One region of the Alloalcanivorax xenomutans genome, then DNA from elsewhere that is predicted to be linked to it. Evidence: predicted binding sites of a transcription regulator. Region 1 holds the regulator's gene; each other region holds the start of a gene.
What was found. Region 1 encodes sigma-54, which starts transcription at its own class of promoters, with help from an activator protein. Its sites were predicted from a motif close to TGGCACNNNNNTTGCTNT; they were not measured.
Positions count from the first base shown of each region.

Region 2: RYH70_RS01895 (RtcB family protein) is a predicted target of sigma-54. The motif match lies at 5,114-5,131, and genes of this name have one in related genera.
Region 3: RYH70_RS05680 (putative urea ABC transporter substrate-binding protein) is a predicted target of sigma-54. The motif match lies at 5,596-5,613, and genes of this name have one in related genera.
Region 4: RYH70_RS05380 (TorF family putative porin) is a predicted target of sigma-54. The motif match lies at 5,370-5,387, and genes of this name have one in related genera.

Region 1 is NZ_CP136538.1:3,464,551-3,472,415, reverse strand. Features, by position in the region: gene RYH70_RS15920 (molecular chaperone HscC) at 1-58, shown strand, start outside; gene RYH70_RS15915 (RDD family protein) at 58-1,383, shown strand; gene RYH70_RS15910 (HPr family phosphocarrier protein) at 1,536-1,805, opposite strand; gene rapZ (RNase adapter RapZ) at 1,802-2,656, opposite strand; gene ptsN (PTS IIA-like nitrogen regulatory protein PtsN) at 2,729-3,202, opposite strand; gene hpf (ribosome hibernation-promoting factor, HPF/YfiA family) at 3,211-3,510, opposite strand; gene RYH70_RS15890 (RNA polymerase factor sigma-54) at 3,579-5,045, opposite strand; gene lptB (LPS export ABC transporter ATP-binding protein) at 5,193-5,918, opposite strand; gene lptA (lipopolysaccharide transport periplasmic protein LptA) at 5,921-6,583, opposite strand; gene lptC (LPS export ABC transporter periplasmic protein LptC) at 6,558-7,115, opposite strand; gene RYH70_RS15870 (KdsC family phosphatase) at 7,112-7,615, opposite strand; gene RYH70_RS15865 (KpsF/GutQ family sugar-phosphate isomerase) at 7,615-7,865, opposite strand, start outside.
Region 2 is NZ_CP136538.1:374,826-382,690, reverse strand. Features, by position in the region: gene RYH70_RS01920 (IclR family transcriptional regulator domain-containing protein) at 1-324, opposite strand, end outside; gene RYH70_RS01915 (TRAP transporter permease) at 529-2,526, opposite strand; gene RYH70_RS01910 (TAXI family TRAP transporter solute-binding subunit) at 2,548-3,717, opposite strand; gene RYH70_RS01905 (MAPEG family protein) at 4,006-4,398, shown strand; gene RYH70_RS01900 (FMN-binding negative transcriptional regulator) at 4,420-5,049, opposite strand; gene RYH70_RS01895 (RtcB family protein) at 5,349-6,539, shown strand; gene RYH70_RS01890 (hypothetical protein) at 6,561-6,767, shown strand; gene RYH70_RS01885 (phospholipase D family protein) at 7,229-7,865, opposite strand, start outside.
Region 3 is NZ_CP136538.1:1,212,789-1,220,653, forward strand. Features, by position in the region: gene uca (urea carboxylase) at 1-1,196, opposite strand, end outside; gene RYH70_RS05660 (urea amidolyase associated protein UAAP2) at 1,280-1,918, opposite strand; gene RYH70_RS05665 (urea amidolyase associated protein UAAP1) at 1,928-2,644, opposite strand; gene RYH70_RS05670 (ABC transporter ATP-binding protein) at 2,682-3,464, opposite strand; gene RYH70_RS05675 (ABC transporter permease) at 3,484-4,299, opposite strand; gene RYH70_RS05680 (putative urea ABC transporter substrate-binding protein) at 4,339-5,385, opposite strand; guanidine-I (ykkC/yxkD leader) riboswitch at 5,440-5,539, opposite strand; gene RYH70_RS05685 (dienelactone hydrolase family protein) at 5,737-6,507, opposite strand; gene RYH70_RS05690 (hypothetical protein) at 6,504-6,854, opposite strand; gene RYH70_RS05695 (hypothetical protein) at 6,951-7,379, opposite strand; gene RYH70_RS05700 (GIY-YIG nuclease family protein) at 7,481-7,798, shown strand; gene RYH70_RS05705 (LemA family protein) at 7,795-7,865, shown strand, end outside.
Region 4 is NZ_CP136538.1:1,149,017-1,156,881, reverse strand. Features, by position in the region: gene RYH70_RS05410 (hypothetical protein) at 1-376, shown strand, start outside; gene RYH70_RS05405 (PhoH family protein) at 419-1,870, opposite strand; partial or broken gene RYH70_RS05400 (methyltransferase family protein) at 2,101-2,460, shown strand; gene RYH70_RS05395 (YiiX/YebB-like N1pC/P60 family cysteine hydrolase) at 2,438-3,202, opposite strand; gene RYH70_RS05390 (M14 family zinc carboxypeptidase) at 3,339-4,376, shown strand; gene RYH70_RS05385 (hypothetical protein) at 4,702-5,175, shown strand; gene RYH70_RS05380 (TorF family putative porin) at 5,476-6,189, shown strand; gene RYH70_RS05375 (endonuclease/exonuclease/phosphatase family protein) at 6,305-7,273, opposite strand; gene RYH70_RS05370 (copper chaperone PCu(A)C) at 7,275-7,703, opposite strand; gene RYH70_RS05365 (SCO family protein) at 7,684-7,865, opposite strand, start outside.

The DNA.
Region 1 (7,865 bases):
GGTCCAAAAGGAGGTCAAGGAGGCATTGGACAGCCTGGAAAGTGAGGATTGGTTCTAATGGATCCCTGGCGCGTCCTGGGGCTCGAGGCCACCGAGGATACCCGGGCGGTCAAGCGTGCCTACGCGCGCTTGCTGAAAAGCACCCGCCCGGATGAGCATCCGCAGCAATTCCAGGCTTTGCACGCCGCCTACAAACGTGCCCTGGGCCTTGCCGAGCAACGTGCCCGTGCCGCTGCCGCCGGTGATACGGAGCTGGAAACGGAAACCGGGAAGCGAACGGAGAAGGCATTCACTGCCACGGCCGCCGGGACTCAGCCGCTTCCGCCCGAGACACCGGAATGGGCGGCGCCGGTGGTTCCGGATGGTCCGCCAGCGGCACCGGTGGAACCTGAGCCGGCGTTCCTGGATCAGCCTCCCCCGCCGGCGCGGGACCCGGAGCCGGCCTGGGCCGCGGCACGTGAGCAGGAGGAAGAACGGGAGCCGGAAGAAGACGAGTGGCTGGCGGCCAGTCGTGAACACGAACGGCTGTTGACCCAGTGCCAGGCTTTGCTGGAGCGCGAGGGGCAGCCGGCTGAGGAGAAGGAATGGCGTTTCCTCGCCAACAGTCCCTGGATGCTGGATAGCGCCTTTCACCATGGTTTGGGTGATGCCCTGATGGCGCGGCTGGTGGAACGGCTTCGGCAGCAGGATAACAAGCCGCCTCTGGATGCGGTGATACTGGCTTATTTGAACAGCCTGTTTGATTGGGAAGGGCGTCGTGGCTTGCTGGCGGCCCGTTTTGGCGATACCGCCATGGATCGGGTGTTGGCCCCCCTGGATGCGAATTCTTCCGGCGATCAGGCCTTATTACAGGGGTTGCGTGGTGGCAAGGAGACGGTGCCGCCCTCCCGTCAGGCAAACACCGAGCCGGCCCCCGAAACCCTTTATTTCACCGGCATGACCCTGCGTATGGCCGCTATCGTCATCGATCTGTTGGTGGTGGCGGCACTGCTGGTCATGCCGATATGGGTGGTGAGCATCATGGTGGCGGATTTCAACGGAACAGGTGGCGACATCAGTATTGAGGCGTTCATGGGCTTCTTTCTGGTGCTCGCCGTGCCGGCCTATTTGCTCATGGCGCTGGTCATGGAGGCGGGACCCGGGCAGGCGACTCCGGGGAAACGGATGCTGGGGCTCAGGGTGACGAGCCTGGAGTTTGAGCGGCTGTCATTTCCGCACAATTTGTGGCGGGTCATGGCGTTCGTGGTGGTCAATGCGCTGACCAGCAAAGTGGTGATCCTGGTGAACCTGTTCCTGAAAGGGAACCTCCTGCACGATCGCGTCAGCCGCAGTTATGTCATCAACTGGGCGCGCAGTCAGAGGGAGCAGAAAGACGGGCAGTAGACCGGACCACGGAGCCGCTGTGGGAGCCAGCCTGCTGGCGAATCCCGGCCCTGCGGCATGGTTGCATTCGCTTGCAGCGGCCCGCCGCCCGGACAAGCTCCCACAGCGGCCTTGTAGCGAGCCCTGCCAGAACAGGGCCGTGTGTCAGCCCATTATTCCTCTTCGTCGAAGCGGCGGGCGAACAGGTCGGTGAGTTCCTCCATGGCTGGCTGCTCGTCGTCTCCGTCCACTCGTACTCTGAGGCTGGTGCCCTTGGCGGCGCCGAGCGTAAGCAGGCCCATGATGCTCTTGGCGTCGACCTGACGCTCGTTGTGAAGCACTTGTATGGTGCAGCTGTAACGCGATGCCACGCTCACCACTTTGGCGGCGGCGCGGGCATGCAATCCCAGTTTGTTGATGATGGTGAGTTCCCTCTCGATCATCCCTCCAGCTCCCGATGCCGCACATGCAAGGGGATGGCTTTATTGCGCAGGCGCTGGGCCAACTGCTCGGCCAGATACACGGAGCGATGGCGGCCACCGGTGCAGCCGATGGCAACGGTAACGTAACTGCGGTCGTTGGCGGCGTAGCTGGGTAGCCAGCGCACCAGAAACTGAAAAATATCGTCGATCAAATCTTCGGTTTCCTGATGAGATTGCAGGAAGGCCGCCACCTTGTCGTCGCGACCGGTCAGGGCCCGCAGATCACCGTGCCAGTGGGGATTGGGCAGCATGCGCACGTCGTAGACAAGATCGGCGTCGTTGGGCAGGCCGTTCTTGAACCCGAACGATTGGATCAGCAGCGACAGTTTGACGTTGCGGCCGGCGACCCGCTGGCGGATCTGATTGCGCAGGGAGTGGACATCCAGAGTGCTGGTGTCGATCACCAGATCCGCGCGCATGCGGATGTCGGAGAGCAGCTCGGCTTCATAGGCAATGGCATCGGCCAGGGTGCGATCATCGCCGCTGAGTGGGTGGGGGCGCCGGGTGGCGCTGAAGCGTTTGAGCAGGGTGCCGTGATCGGCGTCGAGAAAGATGATTTCCGTTTCCACCTGCAACTTGCGCAGTTCCGCCAGGGTGGAGGGAAAGGCCAGCAATTGCCTTGGCAGGTTACGGGCATCGATGCCCACCGCCACCCGCTCGAGCACGCGGTCCTCGTCATCCAACTGTCCGGCCAGTTGTGGCAGCAGGCCCAGAGGCAGGTTGTCCACGCAGTAATAACCGTGGTCTTCCAGTGCTTGCAGAGCCGTGGTCTTACCGGAGCCGGACCGGCCGCTGAGAATGGTCAGTTTCATGGCGATTGACGCTTTCTTCCCCCAAAAGACGCCCGGGCCGGGGAGAACCGGCCGCATGGGCCCTGTCGCAGCTTATGAAGCCAGACGCAATTCGGCCTCTGACTCCACGGCGGTAATATAGAGTTGATGATCGTCCGTGGCCTGGCGCAGCTCACGCCGGTAATCCTCGTCGTTGAACAGGTTGGCCAGGTGACTCAGGGTCTTGAGGTGCTGTTCGGGGTTCTGTTCGGGCACCAGCAGAACGAACACCAGATCCACCGGACGGCCATCCACGGCATCGAAGTCCACCGGTTCGGCCAGTTTCAGCAGCAGGCCCACCGCTTGCTCGCAGCGTCCGAGTCGGCAGTGGGGGATGGCGATGCCTTCACCGATACCGGTGGAGCCCAGGCGCTCCCGGGCCACCAGTGCATCGAACACTTCCTGGGCGCCGAGGTCGCCGCAACTGGCCGCGGCCAGCTCGGCAACCTGATCCAGAAGGCGTTTTTTGCTACCCACCTCGATACCGTTATGGGTGCGGTCCTCGGTGAGAAGTTCTCGTACTCGCATAGATCCGCTTAGTGACCGTGCTTGCGGCTCACGGTCTTCTCCTTGTGTTTGAGAATCTGACGATCCAGCTTACTGGTCAGGGCATCAATAGCCGCGTACATGTCACCGGCCTCGGCGGTGGCGAAGACTTCGCCGCCGGAAATGTGGATGGTGGATTCCGCTTTGTGGGTGTTCGGCTCCGGGGACAGGATTACCTGAATGCTGGTGATCTGGTCGAAATGCCGTTCCAGCTTGGAAAACTTGTCGTCCACATAATCACGAAGGGCTTCGGTGATATCCAGGTGATGGCCACTGATGTTGATTTGCATAGCTGGCTCCTTTGCCTCGTTATTTAACCCCGGCCGCTGGCCCGGGTTATAAGCCGTTTCCCGCGTCGTCAAACCAGGCGTTTGCGAGCGCTGGAAGACGGGATTCGCATCGCCTCTCGATACTTGGCGACGGTCCGGCGCGCCACCTTGATCCCTTGCTCATTGAGCAAACTGGCCAGCTTATTGTCGCTGAGCGGCTTGCGAGGGTTCTCGGCGGCGACCAGCTTCTTAATGATGGCACGAATGGCGGTGGAAGAACATTCACCGCCGCCTTCCGTGTCCACGTGACTGGAAAAGAAATATTTCAGTTCGAACACCCCGCGGGGCGTGAGCATGAACTTTTGATTGGTGACCCGGCTGATGGTGGATTCGTGCATCTCCACCGCCTCGGCGATATCCGCCAGCACCAGCGGTTTCATGGCTTCCTCGCCATAGTGGAAGAAGTCCTGCTGCACCTCGACGATGCGCCGGGCCACCTTCAGCAGGGTGTCATTACGGCTTTGCAGGCTTTTCAGGAACCAGCGCGCTTCCTGCATGCAGTTGCGCAGGTACTGGCCGTCCTCGCCCTCGGTGCGGCGGGCCAGCCGGGCGTACTGGGCGTTCAGGTTGACCTTGGGCAGGACTTCCTCGTTCAGTTCCACCCGCCAGCCGCCGCGGAAGGGGCGTACCACCACGTCGGGAACCGCGTACTCCGCCACCTCGCCGCCGATTTGTTCGCCCGGGGCTGGATCCAAGGTGCGCAACAACGCCAGAGCGTCGAGGAGATCGCTTTCCGTCACCCCCATGGCGCGGCGTAGTCCGGCATAGTCGTGCTTTTCCAGTAGCGCGAGATGTTCCAGCAGGGCGGTCGCGGTGGCCAGGTGTGGAGTGTCTGCGGGTTGTTGGCGCAATTGCACGCCCAGGCATTCGGCCAGGTCGCGGCTGGCCACGCCGATCGGGTCGAACTGCTGCAGCCGATGCAGGACCGCCACCACTTCGTCTTCCTCCACCGGATCATCGGCATCGGATATTTGCCGCTCGGCGGTGTCGATCACATCATCCAGGGGTAGGGACAGGTAGCCACGGTGGTCGAGGGCGTCGATGAGGATGCCGGCGATGACACGGTCCCGATCACTCATTGGGCTGAGGTTGAGTTGCCAGAGCAGATGATCCTGGAGGGTGACCGGAGCGACGTGGCGCTGTTGCCAGGCATCGGCGTCATCGTCCTCGCCGTTGCCCGAGCCGGAACCGGACTGGCCCACATAGAGGTCATCCCATTCACTGTCGCTCTCCACCGGCCCTTCCACCAGGTCGTCCAGGGCCTCGTCGCGTTCGAGGTCCATTTCCTCCGCTTCCCAATCGTCATCGGCGGGGGTGTCGTCCTCGGTGTAGGCTTCGCTCCCTTCTTCGAGTTCCAACAGGGGGTTGGTTTCCACCGCCTGCTGGATTTCCTGGCGCAGGTCCAGCGTCGACAGTTGCAGCAAGCGAATCGCCTGCTGCAACTGCGGCGTCATGGTGAGCTGCTGGCCGATCTGGAGTTGTAGACTCGGTTTCATACTGCCTTGGTGGTCTGGTGAATCGCCAAGGCGGCAGAATAGCAGCGTCTTTCAACGCTTCGCAATTTATTTAAGCAATATGTATGCCAATGTTGAAATTACAATTGAAAAAGAGTAAGGGCTCCGTTGACCGCGATTTCCAAGGGGCTACAGCCGGAAGTCGGCGCCCAGATAAACGTCGCGGACCTGCTGATTGCCAAGGATGGTCTGGGAATCGCCCTCGGCGATAATGTGGCCGGCGCTGCAGATATAGGCGGTATCGCAAATGTCCAGCGTTTCACGCACGTTGTGGTCGGTGATCAGCACGCCGATGCCGCGATCCTTGAGATGGCGAATGATGCCTTTGATGTCATTCACCGAGATCGGGTCCACCCCGGCGAACGGTTCATCGAGCAAAATGAACGCGGGGTCCGTGGCCAGGCCGCGGGCGATCTCCGCCCGCCGCCGTTCGCCGCCGGACAGGCTCATGCCCATGCTGTCGCGGATATGGGTGATGTGAAATTCCTCGAGCAGGTTGTTCAACTCCTGCTCACGCTCGGCTTTGCTCAGTTCCTTGCGGGTTTCGAGGATCGCCATGATGTTCTGTTCCACGGTCAGGCGGCGGAAGATGCTCGCCTCCTGAGGCAGATAGCCGATACCGCGCTTGGCGCGCCCGTGCATGGGCAGGTGGGTGATGTCCTCGCCGTTGATCTCGATGCGCCCCGCGTCCGCTTCCACCAACCCGACGATCATGTAAAAGCAGGTGGTCTTGCCGGCGCCGTTGGGGCCCAGCAGGCCGACGATCTGGCCCGCTTCCACTTCCAGGGAGACGTCCTCGATGACGCGGCGCCCCTTATAGCTTTTGGCCAGTTGGCGGGCATTCAGTTTCGCCATGGTCAGGGGGTCTCCGCATCATTGGGGGTGCTGTTGTCCGGCGCGGTGGCCGGCGTGCTGTTAGCGGGCGACTGGGTCGAGCTGCCGTCCTCGCCTGGGTTGCCTTCGCCGTTTTGCGACTCCTCGCCGCCGCTGTCGCCGTTCCGGGCCTGGGAGGCGTTGGCGGCCGGAATCACCAGCCGCACCCGTTTGTCGCCCTCGCTGCTGGCGTCCATGCGCCGGGAGTTGAGATCATATTCCACCCGGGCCCCTTCGAAGGTGTTGCCCTGATGTTGCACGTAGGCGTTGCCGGTGAGGATCAGACGGCGGCGCTTGAGATCGTAGACCAGTTTGTCGGCGTGGGCGTTCAGATCCTTGCCTTCACGCATGCGTACCGGGCTGCCGGTGGCTTCCACCCGCACCAGTTGCTCGTTCTCGGTGAACAGCCGCAAGACATCGGCGTTGAGTTGACGGTTACCCTGAATCAGTTCGGCGTCACCCCGGTATACGCCAGTGCCGGCGTCCCGTTCGAACACGGCCTGGTTGGCGCTGACCTCCACCGGGCCCTCGGCGCCGGACTGGGCCACGGCCAGCGCTGGAACCAGAATGGCGGCGGCTATTACCGCGCGCCAGCGGCGCAGCGGGCCATGCACCGGACCGTTATGGCTTGGGTCCTTTGAATTCACTTACTACTCCTTGCTTGAGAGTCATGCGCCCGGTGTCCAGGTCCGCGTCCATGCTGCCCGCCCGGGTGCTGCCTTCACTGTGTCGCATATGGACGGTGTCCGGGGCGGAAACCTGGCGATCGCCGCTCAGGTAGTGCAGCTCCCGGGTGTCGAGGGTGACGCCGTTGTTCTTGCTGACCGCCTCGACGTTGTTTTCGAAGACGATCAGATCGCCGTTGTCGCGTACTTCACCATTGTCGGCCTGGATGGTCCACTGGTTGTTGCCGTTGTTCAGGCTCAGGTCCGGGTGATCGAGCAGCGTCAGCGCTTCGCGTTCGTACTGTTCCAGATTGTTGGCCAGAAGCCGGTATTCCACTTCGCCGCTGTCGCGGTTGAACTGACGGGCGACGATGTTTTCGGCGGTGATGGCCGGGGCGCTGAGGAACGCTTCGTTATCGCCTTCCAAGGGGTTGCCCCATTCGTGCAGGGTCATCATCACGATCAGTCCCAGCAGGATAACACCGCTGGCGCTGAGCAGGCCGGGCCGTCTCACTGGCCCTCCCGCAGCCGCAGCAGGCTGTCGCACACTTCCCGTACCGCCCCTTCGCCGCCGCGGGCCTCGGTGACATGGCCGGCGGCGCTGCGCGCCACCGCGTGGGCGTTGGCCGGGGCGAAACCCAGTCCGGCCCACTCCAGTGCCGGTACGTCCGGTTCATCGTCGCCCATGTAACCGATCTCCGCGGCGCTCAGGCCCAGTTGCTGTGCCAGCGCGGACAGGGCCACGCCTTTGTCCTCACGGCCCTGGATCACGTGCTCGATCCCCAGGTCCCGGGCGCGGCGGGCCACCATGGCGGAGTTACGGCCGGTGATGATGGCCAGGGTCACGCCGCTGGCCGCCAGTTTTTTCAGCCCATGGCCGTCCAGGGTGCTGAATGTTTTCAGCATTTCGCCGTCCGGGCCGTAATAAAGGCGGCCATCGGTCATCACGCCGTCCACGTCGAAGGCCATCAGACGCAGGCGCAGAGCCTGTTCCGGCTTTACCCCCAGCGTCATTACATTACCCCCGCGCGCAGCAGATCCTGGGTGTTGAGCGCGCCGATCGGTCGCTGCCGGTCGTCACAAATGATCAGACCGTTCACCTTGCGCGTCTCCATCAGTTGCAATGCCTCCGCCGCCAGACGGCCGGGCTGGATGGTGACCGGGCGCGGTGACATCACATCGCGAATGCCGGCGACACGGACATCGACGCCCTTCTCCAGGGTGCGGCGCAGATCGCCGTCGGTGAAGATGCCGATCAGCTTGC
Region 2 (7,865 bases), 1.4 Mb from region 1:
CGAATCCAGCCCCACTCGCCGCGCCAGCTGCTCCGCCGGCGCCCCTCCGGGCACGTTTTCGGCCGCCGCCAGCAGCAAATCCACCGCCCGGGACACCGCTCCTGCTCCGGTGGAACGTCCGGTGTAGCTGTATCGCTTATCCTCCGGTCGGCGGTAGAGATAGCCCCTGTTTTCAAGGGTGTGCAGGATTCGATAAACAATGGCGGTCGCTTCCCCCAGGACCTCGGCGATCTCCGTCAGAGACATCGGCTTGGAAGTCCGCTCCAGCAGCTCCAGGACATCCAGGGCCCGGGCCAGTGTTTGTAGTTGGTAGCTGTTCGCCATTTTTCTTTCTCCGAAAGTCTTTTCTATTTAAGAAAAACAACGGCACGGCGTCAAGCTTCGTGACCCATTAGTCCGAAACCACGAAACGAGAAATGAAATAAAATGCACATCGGCGAAACGCCGGCTTTCAGCGGATCACTGACGACGACAGGGTGAGAACAGAGGAGGAATCACCGGGCCGGGAGGCCCGGTGAGGGGCACCGCTTAAGCCCCGTGAGGGCGCGCCCGCTGTACGTTGCGGACCAGAAGCCAGGCGACAATCAGCGCCGGCAGAGTGAGGGCGAGACTGAGCATGAATAATTCACCATGATCCAGCGGCATGGCGCCCCCGCCAGGGATAGCGAAGGCCAGACCGCCGATGACCAGCATCACCCGGATCGGCCATTGCAACGCCCGGTGCACGGTCAGGTCTCCAATGCCGATCAGATAGCCCTGCATGGCACCGGCGATCAGCACCACACCCACCAACGCCTGGCATAGCACAATCACGATATCCTGCCACTGGCCCTGCAGAATCAGCGCCGGATTGAGCACGAACAGGAACGGGATGAAGTAAATCACGCTACCCAGCCGCATCGCCTTCAAGCCGGTTTCCATCGGCCTCGCACCGGCCACGGTGGCTGCGGCGAAAGCGCCCAAAGCCACCGGTGGCGTGATGAAACTGAGCATGCCCCAATAGAGAATGAACAGGTGCACCGCCAGAGGATTCATACCGCCGCCCTGCACCAGAGCCGGGGCCAATGCCACCGCCAGGAAGATATAAGCGGCGGTCACCGTCATGCCGATACCGAGAATAAAGCTGGTTACCGCCCCCATGATCAACAATACCAGCGGATTACCGCCGGCGATGTAGATCAGATCGTTGGCGATGGTGCCGGACAGGCCGGTTACCGACAACGCGCCCACCAACAGCCCGACCCCGGCCAGGATCGTGATCAGTTCGGCGAACAACTTACCGGCGCTGGAAAAGAAGTCCTTGCATTCGGCCCAGCCCCAGCGCTGATACGGCAGGATCTGATTGATCACCAGCAGCAGAGCGGTGGCATAAAACGGGGCGATGGCTTCACGGCGCAGATAAAACAGCATCCAGATCAGCAGCACGAAAACAAAGATGAAATACCAGCCTTCCTTCAAGGTCTGGCGCAGGGATGGCAACTCTTCCTGGGGCAATCCCTTGAGCTGATACTTGGCGGCGTAGGCGTCGATCTGCACGAACAGGCCCAGATAAAACAGCAACGACGGCACCACCGCCGCCAACGCGATGGTAGCGTAGGGAATATTCAGAAAGCTGGCCATCACGAACGCCGTGGCCCCCATCACCGGCGGCATCAAAACCCCTCCGGTGGAAGCGCACGCCTCCACACCCGCCGCATAGGATCGGCCAATGCCGACCCGGCGCATGGCCGGAATAGTCAGAACCCCGGTGGTGAGCACGTTGGTGATGACACTGCCGCTCATGGAACCCATCAGGCCGCTGGAAAAGATCGACACCTTGGCCGGACCACCACGAACATGACCTAGCAGAGCAAAAGCCAGATTGATGAAGAACTTGCCGCCACCGGTTTTCTGCAATGCCACCCCGAACAGCAAAAAGCCGATCACCAGGTTGGCGAACGCCTGCAAGGGAATCCCCAACATGCTTTCCCGGCTCATGGCGTGATAAATCGCGGTCTGATCCGGTGACGATGGAAAGCCCTGAATCGGGCCCGGCATCTTGTCCGCCACTATCGGGTAGATACTGGCGAGACCGCAGATCAGAGCCAGAGGCCAGCCGCCGGCGCGCCGCACCGCCTCCACCACGATCCCCCATAGCAAGAAGCTCATCACCATGGCGGTTTGCGGCGCGGCGTACTCCCAACCGTTATCGAGAATCCGCTCCGCGTTATAGACAAAATATCCGCAAACCGCCGCCGCCAATAGAAACAGCAGCAGGTCATACCAGGGTACACGCTTGGAAGCGATATCGGCTTTGATCGGCCAGAGGATGAAGACCAGAGGTAACATCAACGCCACCACGGTGTAGAGGAACTGGCTTTCCACCGCGGTGATCAGTTTGAAAAACCCGAGATTAAGGACGTAATCCAGGGTCAGAAGAGTCAGAACCAGTGTCGCCAGTCGCGGTAGCCAGGGCCACTGCCCTGGCAAGTCCCGCACACCGGATACCTGGCCCGTGGAGGGTTCGGTTTCCGCTTCGAATTTCACCGTTTACTACCTATGCGTCGGTTAACGGAATACCGGGTTCATGCCTGCCGCTTCCAATGCCTTGGCCCGGGCTTCCATCCATCCTTTGCGGAACGCATCATCGTCTTCCGGCGGGTTGCCGCCTTTATATTCCTTCCAGGCTTTCTGCAGCACATCCTGACGTTGCACCAGTTGATCCTGATGCGCTTGCATTTCATCGGTCCAGTGACCAATTTTCTTATAGTAGGCCACCACCTCATCGTGGAACGGAATCACCCACTGGGTATTTTGCTGTTCCAGGGCATAACCGGCGTTGCCCGGCGCCGCATCCTTGAACTTGTCGTAATCCTCGATCAGAACCTTGATCAGGCCATCGGCAAGACCGGACTTTTCGTTAGCGTTGATCACCAGAATCGGATAGGGATAAGTAGCGCCCTGCCAGGCGCTTCCCTTCTCGATCCCGGCGGCGGAGGTCACATTATGAGGTTGGAAATAAGGCGCCACCGCTTGCAGCCGCTTCCAGCCTTCCTTGTTGTTCGGGTCCAGGGTCGGCCAGGTAATACCACGCGGGCTCGCCGCCAGTTGCTGCGCCGGTGGCGCGACGCTCATGGTGAAGCCGGTATCGCTTTGCCCGGCAATGACCCCATCGAAGGAACGGCCATAACCGGGAAACTCCACTTTCTCGACGTCATCCCAGGTCAGGCCGCCAAAAGCCAGGAATGCCTCGGTGCCGATATTGAGCGCATCATCACCGCGCACATAGGAAACCCGTTTTCCCTTCAGATCGGCCGGTGTTTTCACATCCAGGTCACCGGCCACCGCTACCCCCAGTCCGAAACTGGCGGTGGACGTGGCGATCACCCGGATCGGCTGCGGCCCCCACTCCTTGCCGGCGAACATCAGCACGCCTTCGGAGCCGTAATAGCTGGCGATGCCACAGGCACACATCGGTACCCGTCCGGTACGCAACGGTGTCATACGTGAGACATCGTTTTCACCGGGCAGGATACGAACGGACACACCGTACTCGTTCTGCAACAGATTGCCGATCGACACCATCTGGGTGTAGCCGGCGGAACCGGTACCGTAGGCGGTCATGGCGATGGTTTTGGGCAGGTTGACATCCTCGGCGGCCAGGGCACTGCCGGATATCGTCAAGGAACCTGTGATGAGGGCGGAAAAAAGAATGGAGGTCGACTTCAAAACACCCATCAGTGTGCTCTCCCGTTTCGCTGTTGTTGTAATAAAACGGCTTATGCATTCCGCATAGCGAAATAGCATTCAAGTTTTGTCCGTCCAGCTTATACCGAGAACCCGGGCTCGGCAAAATTCAATCGCGGACAAACCTCATGGTATGTCGGGTCAGTTGACCCAAACCATTTCGCTGCCCGGCAGCGGGCTCGCCGGCGGCTCATATGCGCACGATAGGCCCGAAATAACTGACGGCTCCGATGACCATCGTTCTATCATCCGCCAACGGAACCCAATCGGAGTGAATCCATGAGTCTCACCATCACCGCTCTCTACACCGGGCTGTTTATATTGTTACTACTGGCCCTGGCCGCGAACGTGGTTCGCAACCGGCTAAGCGGCCACGTCTCACTTGGTGATGGCGGCAACCCGTCACTCCAGAAGGCGGTTCGCGCCCATGGCAATGCCACTGAGTATGTTCCCATTGTTCTGATTGGCCTGGCTGTTCTGGAGAATCTGGGCACCAGCGCCACACTCCTGCACCTCTATGGATCCGGCCTATTCATCGGACGTCTGCTTCACGCCTGGGGCCTGGCGCGCCCTTCCACCGTCAACCTGGGCCGCCAGAGCGGCATCGTCATCACCTGGGTGGTGATGCTGACAATGGGATTGCAATTGATCTGGCGGTCGCTGGTGCATTGATCGACCGCCCAGAGAAGCGGCTCAGCCGCCAGCCGTGACCTTCTCCACCCAGGCCGCCAGCTCCGGCTGGCGGTCCCGCCCGAGCCCGGAGATCACGCCTTTCTGGTTCTCCTCCGGCTGGTTCTGACTGAGCTTCCATTTGCCCTCGATCTCCCGTACCTCCAGACGCACACCGACAGTGGCCGCAATCATCCGCGCCAAATAATCCTCCGGTGCATCCTGCAATCGCCAGGGGGTGTCGAATCCCGATTCCATATGATCGGTCAGCTGATTCAACAGGGCCCTCAGCCAGCGCGGATCGTGCTCCAGTGTCAGTGTGCCGCGCACATGCACCACCGCGTAATTCCATGTTGGCACTGCCCGGCCATCCCGGGCCTTGCTGGGATACCAATTGGGAGAGATATAGCCTTGTGGGCCATGAAAGATAGCCAGAGCCGATACTGGTTCGAATCCTTCGTCGCACATAGGATTGGCTCGAGCCAGATGCCCCACCAGTGTGGCCCGGCCGTCACCACGTCGCCGCAACAGCAGTGGCAGATGATTGGCGGCCAGCCCCTCTTGTTCAATCACCAGAGTAGCGAACGGAAAGTCCCGGATAAGATCGTCCAGGGCGGTGGCGTCTGTCTGTCGAAAGGCACGGGGCTGATACACTTTTGGGGCCTCTTCACGAATCAAGGACAAGGGGGGTTGCGTCGCCGCCCAGGCGGCGTATTATTCGCATCCTCATTGCTATCAACCCGACATTAACAGGGAGGCCCCATGAAATCACAGCTTAAGAGCTCACAGCGCTAAAACGCCTTCCTGAGACCACTGGAAGGCGCGACAACGTCTTCCAGCGGCCTGCCGAAAACCCTGGTGGACCCTGTTCATCAGGGTTTTTTCGTTATGGCATGGTGGAAGACGCAACAAGGAAGCGGACACGGACCGCGAAGCAATACCGGAAGGACACCATGCCAGTCAAACAAGTGATCAACAAAGGCCGGGTGCCGATCAAGATCTACACCGATCAGATCGAACACGGAGCCTTGAACCAATTAATCAACATCGCGCAGCTGCCGATCATTCACCACCACGTGGCCGCCATGCCCGACGTGCACGCCGGCATCGGCGCCACCGTGGGTTCGGTGATCCCCACCGCCGGGGCCATCATTCCCGCGGCCGTTGGCGTGGACATCGGCTGCGGTATGAACGCGGTGCGTCTGACATTGAAAGCCGCCGACCTGCCGGATGACCTTCGCCGGCTGCGCAGCGCCGTTGAGCAGGCGGTGCCGGTGGGCTTCAATCATCACGACAAGCCCACCGTGCAGCGTAAGGCGGTGAATCAACTCGATGCGGGGCTGGACCGAATCATCGGCCGGCACCCGGGCATCGCCAAGATGCAGAAGCCTCATGTCTGGGCACGCCAATTGGGCACCCTGGGCGGCGGCAACCACTTCATCGAACTCTGCCTGGATGAAAATCAGGCGGTGTGGGTGATGCTGCACTCCGGCAGCCGGGGCATCGGCAATGTAATCGGCCGCTACTTCATCAGCCTGGCGCGCAAGGACGCGCAACGGCACCAGCTGCATTTGCCGGATCGAGACCTGGCCTACTTTCAGGAGAGCGCGGAGCATTTCGATGACTACGTGCACGCAGTGGAATGGGCACAGGATTATGCGCTGGCCAACCGCCGGGAGATGATGCGGCTGGTGGTGGAAGCGCTGCGCCCTTTGCTGCCGCCATTTCAGGTCAGCAAGGAGGCGATTAATTGCCACCATAATTATGTGGCGCGGGAGACGCATTTCGGTCAGGACCTGTTCCTGACCCGCAAAGGCGCCATTGCCGCCGCTCGGGATCAGCTCGGGATCATTCCGGGCAGCATGGGCACCCGCTCCTATATTGTTCGTGGCAAGGGCAATGCCGAATCGTTCTGCTCCTGCTCCCATGGTGCCGGTCGCACCATGAGCCGGAGCGAGGCGAAGCGGCGATTCAACCGCTCCGACCTGGAAGCCCAGACTCGGGGCGTGGAATGCCGCAAGGACAAAGGCGTGCTGGATGAGATCCCCGGCGCCTACAAGGACATCGATCAGGTCATGGCGGATCAAACCGACCTGGTCGACATCGTGCACACGCTGAAACAAGTGCTGTGTGTAAAAGGCTGAAACCCGCGACAGGAGAACGATATGAAGAAGATGCGTAAACCGATGCGCAATCCGGCGGCCTGCAATCCGCTGATGCGCAAGGGCGGTCCCCACCAGCCCGGCCGGCAGACGATGCGCCCGCGCCTGGACTGGCGGGATGCCCTGGAGGACTACGACGATTGGCAACAGGAAGAGGAGAACAAAGAGGGGCCCGATGGCCCCTCTTTTTTTAAGCTCATCGCGGTTTAGCGGGAAACGGCCTTACCCTCCATCAGGGACAGCAGAGCCGTGTTACGCCTTTGCGGGAACGCCGTGAAGCAGGGTCCCGCAAAGGCGTAACACGGCTCCGCTTCGAGGTGACCTACAGCCGTTTCTGGAAAGGAAAAGGATGTCCTTTCGACCGCGACCATACCACCACACCGGGATGGAGGGCATCCTCTCCCCTCTCCAGAAAGGTTCGTCGTTGTTGGAACCCGGAACGCTGCGGTTCACTCGAAGCGGGTCTGTACGGAGGCCTTCCGGGACCCTGTTTGACAGGGACGTCAAACCGGGAGCCTACAGGGATGTATTCACGGCGATCCCGGAAGGCCTCCGTGCAGACCCGTGCCCCCGATGGAGACTCTCATTCCCGTCATTCCGCGATGAACCTTTTTTGAATGTTATCTTTAAGTATGTGTTGCCGCGGCCTATGGCAAACAGCACTACCGTTGTCATAGTAGCCATTCGATCGGCAGCCAGGACAGCAACGACACTCCCCAGCGTTTGATCGCCCCGGCCCCGGGCTCCTTGCGATAAAGCCTTTCACCGTCCGCTAATTTTTCCACCCAGTACAGATCACCGCTTTGGTCCAGTTTGACCTGGTAGGCGCCTTCCGGAACCCGCGTTGCAAAGGCGTGTGCCACTGCTTTGGCCAGAACCGGACTTTCAATGACAAATCCCAACTCGGTGTTGAGATTGGCGGAGCGCGGATCGAAGTTAAATGAGCCAACGAACACCCGCTCCTGGTCCACGGCGAAGGTCTTGGCATGCAGGCTGGAGCCGGAGCTGCCAAACGGGCCCGCGCTTTTATTGCGTTCCACACTGTCCGCGGTGGCCCGCATTTCATACAACTGGATACCGGCGGACAATAGATCCTTGCGTCTCTTTGCGTACCCGGCGTGCACCGCCGATACGTCCGTGGCTTCCAGAGAGTTGGTGAGCACCCGGATATCAACGCCACTCTCGGCCAGAGCGGTAAACGCCTCTACCCCGGCGGCGGTCGGCACGAAATACGGTGAAACCAGTTCCAGGCTGGCAGCGGGTGTGCCAATGATCTCCGACAGTTGCGCCATCAGCAGCCCTTCCGGC
Region 3 (7,865 bases), 2.3 Mb from region 1:
TCATCCTCGTGAACGATGACCTTGGCCAGCATCGGGTCGTACAGCGGGGATACGGTCAGTCCCGCTTCGATCCAATGGTCCAGCCGCAGCCGTTGGCCGTCCGCTTCAGGAAAACGCACGGTGGTCAGCAGACCAGCACTGGGCTGGAAATCCTTGTTCGGATCCTCCGCATAGAGACGCACCTGGATCGAATGACCGCGCGGCGTGAGATCGCCGGCCAGGTGTTCCAGCGGCGGCAGTTCGCCGGCGGCCAGCCGCACCATCCAGGACACCAGGTCGGCGCCGTAAACCTGCTCGGTGACGCCGTGCTCCACCTGCAGGCGAGTGTTCACCTCCAGGAAGTAAAAGCGGTTGGTATCCTGGTCGAGAATGAATTCCACGGTCCCGGCGTTGCGGTACTGCACCGCCGCCATCAGACGCCGTGCGGTGTCGTGCAAAGTGCGCCGAACCTCTTCGGGAAGATTGGGCGCCGGGGTTTCCTCCACCACTTTTTGATGGCGGCGCTGGGCGGAGCAGTCACGCTCGCCGAGCGTCACCGCCTGGCCTTTTCCATCGCCGAACACCTGCACTTCGATGTGGCGGGCGCGCTCAATGTATTTTTCCAGGAACACGCCATCGTTGGAGAAGTTGTTGGCGCTGAGCCGGCGTACCGTGTCCCAGGCTTTGCGCAGCGATTCGGCATCGTGGCAAATCTGCATGCCGATACCACCGCCGCCGGCCGTGCTTTTCAACATCACCGGATAGCCGATGCCGGTGGCGGCGGCCAGCGCCTGTTCCGGATCGGTCAGCAGACCGGTGCCCGGCAGCAGCGGCACCTGATTGTCTTCCGCCAGCTTGCGGGCGGTATGTTTGAGGCCGAAGTCCCGCATCTGTTCCGGGGTGGGGCCGATAAAGGCGATGCCTTGGGCTTCGCAACGCTCGACGAAATCCGGGTTCTCACTGAGAAAACCATAGCCGGGATGCACCGCATCCACCTGCTGTTCGGCCATCAGTGTCAGTAACTTATCCTGATTCAGATAGGTGCTGGCGGCGCTGCCGTCGCCCAGACAATAAGCCTCGTCGGCCAGGCTCACGTGGCGGGAATCGGCGTCCGCGTCGGCGTAGACCGCGACGCTGGTGACGCCCAGGGTTTTCAGGGTACGGATGATTCGGGTGGCGATGGCGCCACGGTTGGCGATCAGTACCTTCTTGAACATGATGTCGGCTCTGCGGCGATGGCGGGTCGTCCCGCCGTAAGCGTCCGGCTTCCGGGGTCGTCCCCGGCGCCTTATTCCGATAGTCAGTGCCAGATCAGCACTTCGATGGGCGTGGGGTTGTAGCCGTTGCACGGGTTATTGAGCTGCGGGCAGTTGGAAATCAGCACGGTGATATCCATCAGCGCTTTCATTTCCACATACTTGCCCGGTGCGGAAATCCCGTCAGCGAAGGTGAGGCCGCCTTCGGCGGTCACCGGGACGTTCATGAAAAAATTGATGTTGTGGGTGATGTCGCGCTTGCTCAGCCCGTATTCCTCATTTTCGTTAACGGCCCGCATCCAGCTGTCCCGGCAGGCGTGCATGCAGCGCTTTTCCAGCGCGTAACGCACCGTGTTGCTTTCCGTGGCGCAGGCGCCGCCGAGGGTATCGTGGCGGCCGCAGGTGTCGGCGATGATCTCCAGCATCGGCCGGTTGCGGTTAGAGCGCAGCACGGTGCCGGCGGTGAGGAAGACGTTGCCTTGTTCGCGGATGGTGTCCATGGCGCTGTAGCGCTCGGCGGTGTCCTTGGCATTGAAAAACAGCGTGTCCGCCGCCTGGTTGCCTTCCAGATCGAGGATGCGCAGGGTCTCGCCTTCCTTCAGCACTTTAAGAAAGTAATCGCCGGCGGGGACGGTGTCGCGGAAATGAGCATCGGCGGGCTTCAGCTGACTTTCCCGAATCATGATGGTCTCCTAAAGGCCCAGGTGATAGAGGCGGTTGTTTTCGAAGGCGCGGGCGTTTTCCGGACGAAAATTCAGGCAGTAATCGTCCTTTGCCACCGGCGCGGCGGTGAGCATTTCCACCCGCACTGGTTTGCGTGGATAGTCGCTGGCGGGATTGAGCGGGTGCGGGCAGGTGTGCATCACCACCAGCGTGTCCATCTCGAAACGCAGGGTGATTTGCGCCCCGGCGCGGGCGGCGCCGGCGTCGAAACGCAGCTGTCCGTTATCGTCGGTGACCACCTTGCTGAACAGATTGAGATTGGCGGCCAGGTCTCGCTCTCCCAGGCCATATTTTGCCAACTCGGTGAGGAAACTGGCGTGGCCACTCAGAGTCCAGTCGTTGCGGTATTGCTGGTAATTGTGCTCACCGTATTTCTCCAGCAGGCGGGCATCGTCCAGGTTACCGCAGACGGTGTCGTGCCAGCCGAAGCTGTCGTCGACAATGGAAGCGAACACCCGGCCCATGTCGGAGTAGAGACAATTACCGCGGGTCAGTTTGAAGGTGTGCTGACCCTTGAGAGTGTCCGGAGCGTTGTAACGCTCCAGTTTTTCTTCCGGGTTGTAGAACAGCATGCCGACGTTGGCGCCGCCTTCCAGATCGGTGAGACGCAGAGCGGTGCCACGGCGCAGGCGAAACGACCAATGGGCGCCACCGGGCATGGTGTAGTCGTACAGCGGTTCGGTCATGAAGGTCTCCTTGTACGTTTCCAAATCAAAACGGGCGCTAGGCCATGGTGCGGGCGGTGGCGTCCGCCTGCTCCTGGATGGCCGTGAGCGTGCCTTTGTCGCAATCTCCCACTGGCAGGTCGTAGGTGATGCGCGCGCCGTAGGCGCCGGGGGCTTGCGGGTCCAGGCGGGTCTTGTCGAATACCCACAGCCGGGTACCGAGGTAAAAGCCTTCGGCGAGGTCATGGGTGACCATGAAGATGGTCAGGCCCTGTTGCCGCCACAGATCCAGCACCAGGTGATGCATGTCGCGGCGGATGCCGGGATCGAGCGCGCCGAAGGGTTCGTCCAGCAGCAAAATGCGCGGCCGTTTCATCAATGCCTGGGCGATGGCCAGACGCTGTTGCATGCCACCGGACAGCTCGTGGGGAAACTTGCCGGCGGCCTGGGTCAGCCCCACGGATTCCAGCATGGCCATGGCGGCGTCCTTCAAGGCTTTGCGTTTGCCGCCGAAGGCGCGGCCGATGAGTTTGTGTCGGTGCAACTCGTCGGCCAGCATGACGTTTTCCAGCGCGCTCAGATGCGGCAGCACGGAATAGCGTTGGAACACGATGCCGCGGGTCTCGTCCGGCTGATCCGGGATCGGCGCGCCGTCCAGCAGCAACTTGCCCCGGCTGGGCGATTCGGTGCCGAGCAGCATTTTCAGAAAGGTGGTCTTGCCGCAGCCGGAGGCGCCGACCAGGGTGACGAATTCCCCTTCCCGCACCTCGGCGTTGAGGCGTTCCAGCACCACCTGGTCGCCGTATTCCTTCCACAGATTGTTCATTTCGATGATAGCCATGGGCTTCTCCTCGCTTTGCTCAGTGGCTGCCGTGGAACCAGGGGTAACGCCAGCGGGAATAGCGGGCCAGCAGGAAGTCGATGGCGAACGCCAGCAGGGTGATCCAGAGCACGTAGGGCAGGATCACGTCCATGGACAGGTAGCGGCGCACCAGGAAGATGCGATAACCCAGCCCTTCGGTGGCGGCGATGGCTTCGGCAGCGATCAGGAACAGCCAGGCGGAGCCCAATGACAGCCGCACCGCACTGATCAGGCGCGGCATGATCTGCGGCCATACCAGACGCAGAATGATCTGCCAGGTGTTGGCGCCGAGCGTTTGCATCTTGATCACCTGCTCGGCGGGGATCTCCCGGGCCCTTTGCTGCAAGTCGCGGATCAGAAAAGGCGTAATGCCGATGATGATCAGCATCACCTTGGCCAGTTCGCCGAGCCCGAACAGAATGAACAGGATCGGCAGGATCGCCATCGGCGGCACCAGCGACAGCCCGGTGATCAGCGGGGACAACCCGGCGCGGGCATAGGGCAGGGTGCCGGTGACAATGCCGAAGACCAGTCCCATCAAGGCGCTGATGCCGACGCCGATGGCCAGGCGGGTGAGGCTGGCCAGGGTATCCGCCCATAACAGGTACTCGCCGCTGCGCCTGCTGGGTTCGAACGCCATGCGTTGAATGGCATCGCCCATGGCACTGAACGCCGGCAGCAGTTTGTCGTTGGGGTTGGCTTCCAGGCGGGCGTCGGAAGCCAGCAGGTACACCACCAGCAGAAGGGCGAAGGGCAACAGCCCCAGCGCCCAGGTGGCGACCCGTCCGGGTTGCCGGTTGATCAACTTCTTCATGGCGACTCCTGTGGGCGGTGACAAGGCACGAGGGGCCGGTTACAGCTCACCCTCGGCGGCCATCGTCATGTAGGTCGGGTCAAAGCGCAGTTTGATATTGCCGTTGTTGCCGTAGACGCCGGCGGGGGTTTCCACGCCAACGAAGCCGGCATCCGGGGCGCCTTCGCCGAGCAGACCGTGGTCAAAAGAGAATTCCGCCACTTTCTGCATGGTGTCCTTCAGCGCCGGGCTGTTGGTGAAGGTGACCGCGTCCTCGGCTTTGTCGAACAGGCGGGTGGCGTCGAGCTGCATCCGCAGGCCGTCCAGGTCGGTGGCGGCGACATTGGCCAGATGCTGGCGGAAGCCGCTGTCATTGAGGTGCCCCATGATTTCGTACCAGGCGCCGGTGAGCGCTTTGCCCAGGGCTGGATTGGCTTTCAGGGTGTCGGTGTTCACCACCATCAGATCAATGATTTCGCCGGGAATTTTGGAAGAGTCGAACACCAGATTGGCTTCCGGAGACTCCTTGATTGTACCCAGCAGCGGATTCCAGGTGGCCAGGGCGGTCACGTCGGGGGTATTGAAAGCGGATACCAGATCGGCGTCGGCGGTGTTGACCACGGTGATATCGCGCTCGCTGAGTCCCACGCTGTCCAGCGCCCGGGCCAGCAGGTAGTGGGAGACGGACAGTTCCACCAGATTGACGCGACGGCCCTTGATGGCCTCGAGTTTATCGGCGTCCTTGAGCACGATGCCGTCGTTGCCGTTGGAGAAGTCACCAACGATCAGCGCGGTGCTGTCGACGCCGCCGGCGGCGGGGATGGTCAGGGCGTCCATGTTGGTCATGGTGCAACCGTCGAACTGGCCGGCGGTGTACTGGTTGATGGACTCGATGTAGTCGTTGATCTGTACCACTTCGATGTCGATGTCGTACTTGTCCGCCCATTTGTCGACGATGCCTTCGGCGGCGCCGTAGTCCCAGGGCAGCCAGCCCACGTAGATGGACCAGCAGACCTTGAAACTGTCCCGGGCCTGGGCCTGGGCAGGGGTGGCGAGCGTCAGGGCGAGCAGGGCGGTGGTGCAGACGGTGGTGAGCAAACGGGTCATGTCGGACCTCCTGGGTTACGGACGAAGAGGAATCCAATGACAGGTGTCATCGTGTCCTCCCGGGCTTTTGTCCCGCCGTGTAACCTTCAGCGAAGGTCGACTGCTCTCGGACCAGGCATCGGCGGCGCCGATCGGAACCCTAGCGGTCTATTGGAAGCAAATTGTCGAGTGTGGATGGCCACCGGCCATTCGATTCCTCACGCCGGTATACCAGCAAGAGCGGTGCCAAATCGGTGCAGGCCAGGGATTGCGGGGGATCGGGGGAGGAAAAACGGGGTGGAGGGCCTGCGGATGGGGCGGGCATGGCGCCAGTTTGGTGCGCCATGCCCGAAGGTGGTGCATTCAGGGGCGTCAGGGTGTGCTATCGAGAAACTCCGTCAGCGCCCGCCAGCTCTCCCGGTCGGCTTCGGCGTCGTAGGCCAGGGGCATGTCGAAACGCTGACCAAACTGATCCGCCTCGGGATTGGTGAAGCCGTGCTTGGCGTCGGGGAAGCTGAGCAGCTGATATTCCGCGCCGGCGTTGCTCAGTTCCTCCACCAGTGCCGAGACCTGCTCCGGTGGCACCATGGGGTCGGCCTGCCCGGTGGCCACCAGGATGCGTGCCTTGATGTCGCCGGGACCCGCTGGATTTTGCGTCGCCAGGGTGCCGTGGAAGCTGGCCACGCCGGCCAGATCATTGCCCCTGCGGGCCTGCTCCAGCACCACGCCGCCACCGAAACAGTAGCCCACCGCGTAAATCCGGTTGTCATCCACATACTGCATCTTGCGCAGCAGCGTCTTGGCGGCATTGAAGCGGGCGGTCATCTTTTCCGGCTCTGCCAGGGCCTGCTCCATGAACGCCTTGGCGTCCTTGGGGTGCTGCGCCACTTTTTCGTTGTACATGTCCACGGCCAGTGCCACGTAGCCTTCCGCGGCCAGTTGCCGGCTCCGGTTGCGGATGTAATTGTTCAGCCCCCACCATTCGTGGACCACGATGACCCCGGCGGTAAGCCGTTCCTGGTCCTCGTCCATGTACAGTACGCCAGTGCCGACGCCGCCGGGGAGGTTCACTTTCTGTTCGATAATGTCGGCGTGGACCAGGGAACCGAGCAGCAGCAGGCTCAGCGCGATCAGGCGGTTCATGAATTCTCCTTGTCCGGGGTGTCGGGGGCGGTGGTGGCGTCTTCCCAGACCCAGCGTAAAGGCTCACCGAAGTCATCATAGATCAGCCGGCGGCGCGGCGCGGCGGATCGGGCGCGGCGGACCTTGGGCTTATGCTTGCGGGCGTCGATGGTGGCGGCCAGCCGTGACAAATCGGTACGCGGGGGCCTGGGCGTGTGGCTGAACGGAGATAATGGTCGGGCACCTCGCGGGGGCTCGCCGCTGGTGCCGGGGGGCACGCGCTTGATACTCCCGCCCCGGGACAGAAAACGCTCCATATCCCGGCGCAGTCGCTCGCGCTGCTGTTCCTTGGTGGTACGCACTTTCATGGGGAAGGCGAATCATCGGCGTGGACGACCTTCAAAGATAGCAGCGCGGCGACGGGAAGGCCACCGGCGAAGATCGCTGGTGGCGCATTTCCCGGGTTAAAGCGCGGTTCGTGGGCGTTTGGGAATAGTGGTGCTGTCCTCGGCGCCACTGTTGTCGGCGCTGCCACCGGCGCGTAGGGGGTGACAGTTTTCAATCACCACCTGACCCTCCAGCAGATTGCCACGGGAGTATTCACGGAAAATACAGCGGTTGGTCTCCGGGTCGTAGTTCTCGATCCACAGATTATCGCCTTTCCAGGTGGCGGCGATGTGCTGCTGCCCCGCCGGCACGCTCAGCGTCATGGTGCCGCCCAGCCGCTTGACGAAGATCTGCTCGAGCCAGAAGTAATACAGCACGGTGCCCGCCAGCCACACCAGCACCGCCAGAATCACCGCCGGTTTCCACTTGCCCATGCGGGCACCGACCAGGAACAGACTGAGAAAAATCAGGATCGCAACCAGTACCCAATAGAGATAAGTAATCATGCGTGTCTCCGGAAATCCTTGTATTGTAGTGTCGCCGCCTTCGCTGGCGGAGCTGGGTATGTTTTGATGATAGCAACTGTCGACGCGGGAGATGTAAAACCATGCAACAGTGGTGGGTTTATATACTGCGCTGCGTGGACGGTTCACTGTATACCGGCGTCACCACGGATGTGGAGCGCCGTCACCGGGAGCACAATGAAGGCCCCCGTGGCGCCCGTTATACTCGGGCACGGCGGCCGGTGACCCTGGTTTGGCGGGCGGCGGTGGCGGATCGCGCCAGCGCCTGCCGGCTCGAAGCCCGCATCAAGGCGCAGCCGCGCACCGTCAAGGAGCGGTTGCTGGCCATTGGGCAAAGCAATACAAACGATGTTCAGGAAGTGCTGGACGTCCTCGGTTTGGATATGGAGACCCCGCAATGAAGCATTGGCGTTTTGTCCTGTTGCTGTCGATTCTGTTCGGCGTTACCGGCTGCGGCATCAATAACAT
Region 4 (7,865 bases), 2.2 Mb from region 1:
TGCCTATGGCCGTATCGCCCCGATGAAGCCGGCGGCGTTACTGCGAGATGTGCCGGACGACACCTTGCCGGGCCTGGTGCGTCAGGGGGCTTTGTTGTCTGATCATGCCGCCGCGCTGGACTACAGCCGGAGACTGGTGATGGAAGGCATTCGCGCGGCAATCGAGGCCCTGATGGCATGGAGTCTGCCCGCATTGCTCCAGGCCATGCGCACCGATACGGCGGCGCGCCGCGACACACTGGCGCCGGCGTTGGCGCGTGGCGCGGAAGTACTAAAGGAGCAAGGTGTATTGAGCGCCTGGGCGGAACTGGCGCTGGGGGATTTCTACCAGAGCGAAGCGTGCTTGTCGGTGCTGGGGCAGGCGCTGCGGGAGTGAGGAAGGCCGGACGCCTGACACCAGACGTCCGACGTTTTCTCCTTACAACCAGGTTTCCGCGTATTCCGCCAGCAGCGATCTCGGCACGCCATTGAGCTGCACCGAGCCGCCATGGGCGAAATGCTTGAAGCGTTCGGTCATATAAGTCAGCCCGGAACTGGTGGGCGACAGGTATGGCGTATCGATCTGCGCCAGGTTACCCAGGCACACCACTTTCGACCCTTCACCGGCCCGGGTGACGATCGCCTTCATCTGGTGCGGCGTCAGATTCTGGCTTTCATCGATCAGGATCAGCGATTTCTGGAAGCTGCGGCCACGAATGTAATTCATCGCCTTGAACTGGATGTTGGCCTTTTCCTTGACGTACTGGATGCTGCCGGAAGGATTCTCATCGTTCAGGTGCAACGCTTCGATATTGTCATTGATCGCGCCCAGCCACGGGTCCATCTTTTCTTCCTCGGTGCCAGGCAGAAAGCCATGCTCTTCCGCCAGCGGCGGCGTGGAACGGGTGGCGATGATTTTATTGAAGCGTTTCTGCTCCACCGTCATTTCAATGGCGGCGGCCAGAGCCAGAATGGTTTTGCCGGAACCGGCCGCACCGGTCAGGGTCACCAGATGAATGTCCGGGTCCAGCAGCAGGTGCAGCGCCACCGCTTGTTGAATGTTCATCGGCCTCAATCCCCAGGCCTGCTGATCCATCAACGTCTGCTCACTGTAGTGGCGCAAGGTGACCACACCCGCCTCCACCGACATGATTCGGCCAACGAAACCCTGCTCATCGAGAATGAACTGATTCGGGTACACCTCCTCGCCAAGAATGTCACCGACCAGCAGACCGTGCGACAGACGGTGCAGGGTTTCCGCGCCGTGCTGCTCGGTCTCCACCGCATCAACCCGGTCCCAGAACGAACCCTCCATCATGAAATAGCCCTGATTGAGCTGGCGGATATCGGAAACCAGCTGGTCGTTGTGGTAATCCTCGGAGTCAATCCCGCAGGCCCGCGCCTTCAGGCGCATGTTGATATCCTTGGTGACCAGCACGTAATGGCGATCCGGATCGGCGGCGATCATGGCCACCACGTCATTGATGATCCGGTTGTCGTTCAGATGTTCGGGAAGGCATGGCGGCGTCAGTCCGCTCTGTGGCATCAGAACGGTCAGTGTCCCCTGATGATGATTTTCCCCACGCTGAATAGGAATTCCCGCTTCCACTTCCGCGGGCGATGCTTTGCCGATGACCCGGTCGATCAAACGAATGGCCGCGCGGCAATCCGCGGCGGTATGGGACTTCCCGGTTTTCAACCGATCCAGTTCCTCCAGTACGGTCATCGGAATGACCACCCGGTGCTCTTCGAAATTCATCAGGGAGTTGGGGTCGTGGATCAGGACATTGGTGTCCAGGACGTAAGCTTTCGGGCGGTGTTCCGGTTCGTGATGGAGGCGGGATTGGGATGCTGCGGTTACGCTGTGCAAGGTGGCCGCGCGCTCTTCCATGCGTTTCCCCTTTCAAGGTTGCAGGACATGGCGACGGAGCCCTTCACAAATGTCACGCGATATGCGATTCACAAGTGACGTTCGCGCCCGCCGCCGATGGCTTTACCGGCAGTGCTGTTCGCCGAGCTTCAACAACAGTTGTTCCAGCGGATCGCGATCACTCCCGCAATGGCGGGATGTGAATTACCATAACCCAGCTTTTCTTCACTGACAACGATAGGCCTCTGAACATGGCATTGGAACATCCCGAGGTTCGCATTCCCCCTCCTTTGCTGCATCTGGGCGGCTTGCTGGTGGGTTATGGCCTGGACCAGGCGCTGCACTGGACCCTGCCGGCGTGGCCCGGCCAGTACGCACTGGCCACGGCGCTGGCGTTGTTCGCGGTGCTGTTGCTGGCCGGCGCGATGGTGCAGTTTTATCGGCACCGCACCACGGTTTTGCCACATCGCGCGGCGCGGGAATTGATCACTGGCGGTGTCTTCCGCCTGACTCGCAATCCCATTTATCTGGCCTTCGCCTTGCTTCATTTGGGCTGCGCTCTCAGTCTTTCCAGTCCCGGCATGCTGATCATGCTGCCGCCGATTCTGTGGGTGATGCATCACCACGTGATCGCCGCGGAAGAAGCGTTTCACGAGCAACGGTTCGGGGATCAGTGGCAGCGTTATCGGCAGCGGGTACGGCGCTGGATTTGAGTTGTTTCAGCCACTGCGCCGGCAAGAGCCGGCCAGCGGTGAGGCTCAGCCGGCGGGAGCCGAAATGGCCGGGAACGAAACGGTGGGGACAAACCGTGTCCGGCAGCCAGCCGAGCCGCCGGTAGCACTCCGCCACCAGCTCCGAACAGAACCAGCCGGAGCGACGGCGGCGTCCGGAAAAGCCACTCAGGGCGTCGTAGAAATTACACAGCAGATAGTTCTTGTAAGGCCGGTGCAGCAACCGCCGCACCAGCCGCTGCATCAATCGCTGCTGGAGCGGTGTCAGCGGCGGCCCTTCACGACGCCTTACCGCCACATCACCCGGATACTCCGCGATCTTGCGTGACAGCGGCACCAGCGCCACGCCCATCACCGGGTGTCCCAGTATCCAGTCCGCCGATTCACTCAGGCCGGTGGATTCCAGCACCAGCGGTTCCGCCACTTCCGGCAGGCGCACCACCATGCCCACATGGCTCCAGGGACTGCGGGTGAACCAGCGAATCACGGTACTGGTGACCCCTCGTCCGGCGAACAACAGCACATCCCCGGTTTCCAGGTTCAAGGCGAAGTTGTCGAGGCTCTGCATCACGGTGATTCCCGCCGCCAGCGTCAAGGGCAGAGTGGCCAGCGCGGATGACACTACACTGACAGTTGCATCGCAGTTCCATGACAAAAATGCAGCGCCGCAATCGTCATGAAACCTTAACCGGAATCCGCCATCCTGCCCTGTGCGCCTGCTTTGACGGGCGCCGACCGTCACCCACTGACGCGCGCCGATGGAACAACGCCTGTATCAATTTCAACGCCACCTGCCCGAATGGTTACACCTGGAGTCGCTGATCCGGCTGGGTCAAAGGCACCTGCGTGTGCATGACGTGGACACCATCCAGATGGGCGATATCACGCTGCCCTTGCGGGTGCTGGAGATGGGCAGCCGTTCCCCCGGCGCACCGGTGGTTGGCTTCTTTGGCGGCGTGCACGGCGTCGAACGGATCGGCTCCCAGGTGCTGTTGTCGTGGTTGCACAGTCTGATCCATCGATTGCAATGGGATGATCAATTGCACCGGCGGCTGGAACGGGTGCGGCTGGTGTTCATGCCGATGATCAATCCCGGCGGCATCTGGCGGCGTACCCGCAGCAATCCCAATGGCGTCGACCTGATGCGCAACGCCCCGGTGGATGCGGAAGGCAAGGTCCCCTTTCTGGCCGGCGGCCAGCGCCTGAGCCGTCACCTGCCCTGGTATCGGGGGCGCGCCGGTGAGCCCATGGAAACCGAGGCGCAGGCGCTGGTGAACACGGTGCGGCAGCGCCTGATGAACGCTCCGGTATCGATCAGCCTGGACTGCCACAGCGGTTTTGGCCGCCGCGACCGCATCTGGTGCTGTTACGCCCGCAGCCAGAAGCCCATTGCGCACCTCGCCGAGGTGTACCGTCTGAAACAGATCCTCGAGCACACCTACCCTTACCACCATCCTTATCTGATCGAACCGCAATCGGTGAACTACACCACCCACGGCGATCTGTGGGACTACCTCTACGACGAAGCCCGGGAGCAACACCCGGACCGGCTGTTCCTGCCGTTCACCCTGGAAATGGGGTCCTGGCTGTGGGTACGAAAAAACCCCCGCCAGCTATTGGACTTCTTCGGCCTGTTCAATCCGATCATCGGCCATCGCCACAACCGGGTGCTGCGTCAGCATTTGCCGCTGTTCGAATTCCTGGTGGCGATGGCGGTAAACGCCGGCAACTGGCTGCCGCGCGGAGAGGCGAGGGAGAATCTGACCCGGCAGGCGATGAAGCACTGGTTCGGGTGATCCGGACGCCAAAGAGCAGAAGTCAGGCCTACCGCTCTGGTAATCATTCAATGAGATTATTTTGGGTTCATCGCCAGTTTGAAAGGATACGGTGTCACCCTCCATCGAGCACAGCGGAACCGTGTTACGCCTTTACCGGACCCGGCTCCGCTTCAAGGTAATCGGCAACCATGGATGTCCTTTCAGCCGCTGCGGTCGCGTTAAATCCCAAGCCTGTTGCGGACCTTTCCGGAGCGTGCGCCAAAGTGGCCCTGGTTTTGCATCATTTTGGGCACGCTTTATATTCGCCTGACGGCTTCGCCCTTATTTGTCATGAGGACCCACCATGAAATACTTGCTTCCCCTCCCCGCCCTTCTGCTCGCCGGTTGCCAGATGCTCAGCTACACGGCGCCCACCGACGGAGACGTCGCCACCGTCACTTTCTCCAGCGACAACATCGCCGCACAACCAGTCGTATGCGTACCGGGCAAGGGCTTTCAGTCCACGCCCACTTCCCTGCAGCAGGTTCCCTTCGAGACCAAAGCCTTCGATGAACTGTTGAAGACCATGAAGAAAGCGCCGGAAGTCACCACGACCGTGCGAGCGGACGAGCAGGCGCGCATCGGTGTCATTTACCAGAAAGGTTCGGCGGGGAATCGGGATCTGTGCCGCGTCGCCGTGCAGTTCAACGCCCAGGCCGGCGCCAGCTACGCCGCTCGCTTCACCAACGACAACAATCAGTGCGGCCTGGAAGTGAGCGGAGAAGGCGGCCTGCAAGCGGACGCGGTCCCTGTTGGCTGGAAATGCCCCAAAAAATAGCAGGGAGCAATTTTTGACATTGCACAGGCAATGGTCCGCAGGATGGCCGCCATGGACGGCGGCCACAAATAAGCGCCCCACTTCGGTGCGCCGCACCATAACGGCGCACCACCCCTTATCGTCCTCTCCCGATTTTACCTTTCCCTCTCAGCCAGACCTTCGCATCCCACTGTTTTTTCTGGCTTTTTATATTTTGGCACGGACCCTGCTTTGCAAAGTGACAAGCCTCCCAGGCCAGTGCGCCAGGAGCGCACAACAGGACACATTAGAAACACTTGCCATTTGCAAAGAGGGTTGCACATGAAACACGCATTCGGGATGAAAAAAACCGTACTGGCCGCGGCGGTCGCCGCCGGCATGATCATGCCGGGCATGGCGGCAGCGGAAATCAGCGGTAGCCTGGGCATTTCCAACATGTATTTCTGGCGTGGTCAGGATATTTCCAACGGCGCGGCTCAGGTCTTCGGTAGCCTGGATTACAGCCACTCTTCCGGTCTTTACGCCGGTGTCTGGGGCAGTTCCGAAACCGATTCCACTGAATACGATTTGTATGTCGGTTACGGCGGCGCCTTTGGTGACCTCACCTACGACCTGTCCTACATCGACTACAACTACCCGAACGATACCGACTCCGATCTGGCCGAAATCGTTGCCAGCCTCGGCTACGCCGGGGTCACGTTCACCGGTTACTTCGGCGTGGGTGACTACGGTCACGGTAGCGACGCCACCGATAACAAGGACCGCTACTACACCCTGGGCTACAGCTACGACAAATACGGCATTCTGGTCGGTACCTGGGACAACGACGCTGACGATACCAACTACACTCACTTGGACTTGAGCTATGCGCTCACCGACAACCTGAGCTTCACCGTGTCCAAAGTGATCTCCGCTGACGACTGCGCCATCAACAACAACGACGACGCTCTGTTCATGAACGGGGAGTGTGTCGGCGACAAGGACGATGTGGACGACGATCTGCTGTTCGTCGTGTCCTACGCCTTCGAGATCTAACCGAACCGCGCTGGTTCCCGGGCGGCGACGCCGCCCACCGTTTTTCACCGTGGGGCCTTCCCTGGTCCTCGCAAACAACGCAAGCAGGTCCCACGGTGCTTTTCATCCTCTTCGGTTAGTCCGCCAACGCCCCGGCGTTCAGATAAATCCCCAGCACATCATGATCGGACACCACCCGGGTACCGTCGTGATCGTAGAGCACGTCGTAGCGCCCGGCATTGCCACGGCTGACCGCCACTTTCTGGACATGCTGCTTTAGCGACGGGGAGAAAAAGATGTGATCCAGAGCCTGCGGACGGCACTGATGCCGGAAGGAATAACGTTCTTTCTCGGGCAATCGCGACCAGGCACTGATCAGGTCCCCGTTCTCGAATTGCTCCAACGGCTCGCTGAAGCGGCCACTGTCCGGCGCGCTGTTGAAGTCCCCCGCCACCACCACGGGCCGGGTCTGGTCCGCCGCCCAGCCGGCGATGGCGGCGGCCTGGCGCCGGCGCTTCGGCGCCACCCAGTCCTTCTGATTCAGATCCCGGGCACTGCGCAAATGGACCACCACCAGATCGAAGACCACCGGGGTGCGCACCTCGACCTTCAAGGGAGGCCGGGTGAACAACGGCTGCCGTTGGAAGCGGTCGTCGGCGAACAAGGCCTGGTGACGTCCCAGCGTGACCGGCGCCCGGTACAACAGGCCCACATCCATGCCCGCCGGGTCGTGCCCTTCCAGCAGCACCACCTTGTAGTCCGGCCCGCCCGCCGTGGAAATAGCCCGGCTCAGCGCCTTCAGCACCGTGGCGCTTTCCACTTCCTGCACCGCCAGCAAAGCCGGCGCCCGCAGGTCCCGGGTAATGTACCGGGCCACTGCCTCGAGGCGGGCCTGGTACACGGCTTTCGATAAAGGACGGTCGAGCGAGCTGTCCTTTCTGGCATCCCGCAGACGCCAGAGATTGAACGTGGCCAGACTGATCTGGCCGTCCTCCGCCGAGGGCAACGGGCGCGCCGGCGCCAGATCACGGCAGTCCGCGAGTACCGGTCCGGTGACCAGCACCGCCGCGGCCAGAAGCCAGCACCGCCAGTATCGGCCGGTCATGTCAGGGCTCGTTGTGGCGCACCTGGAAGGCGCCACACAGGTCAGCATGATTCTGGAAGGCCAGACACACCTTCGGAGTCTCTCCCGCCTCCGGCACCGGGTCCATTTTCATCAGCATCAGATGGCGGCCACCGGGGGTAAAGGACAGACTCTTACCGGCCGGGATGGTGACTTCCTTCAGATGGGACATGCTGCGGCGGCCCTCACCATCGGTACTGGTGTCGTGCAACATGGCCATGCCGGCGAATTCCGCGCTGACGCCGGTCAGCACCAGCGGCTGATCGGTATCGTTCACCAGCACGAAATAACCGGCCATGGACGGCGACACCGGCGGCACCGCGCGCAGCCAGGCCTGTTCGATACGTGCCTCCGCGAAGGCGCCGGAGCTGGCGGCCGCCAACAGCACCGCACTAAAGAAGCGTTTTAACATCGGCTACCACCTCGTCGATATTGAAATCCGCCGGATACAGCTTGCGCACCCGGCCTTGCTGGTCCAGCAGGTAGATATAGTCACTGTGGGAAAAGTCCGCGTCCCCACTGTCTCCCTCTTCTTTGATGAACACCACCCCGTACTGTTCCGCCACCTTCTGGA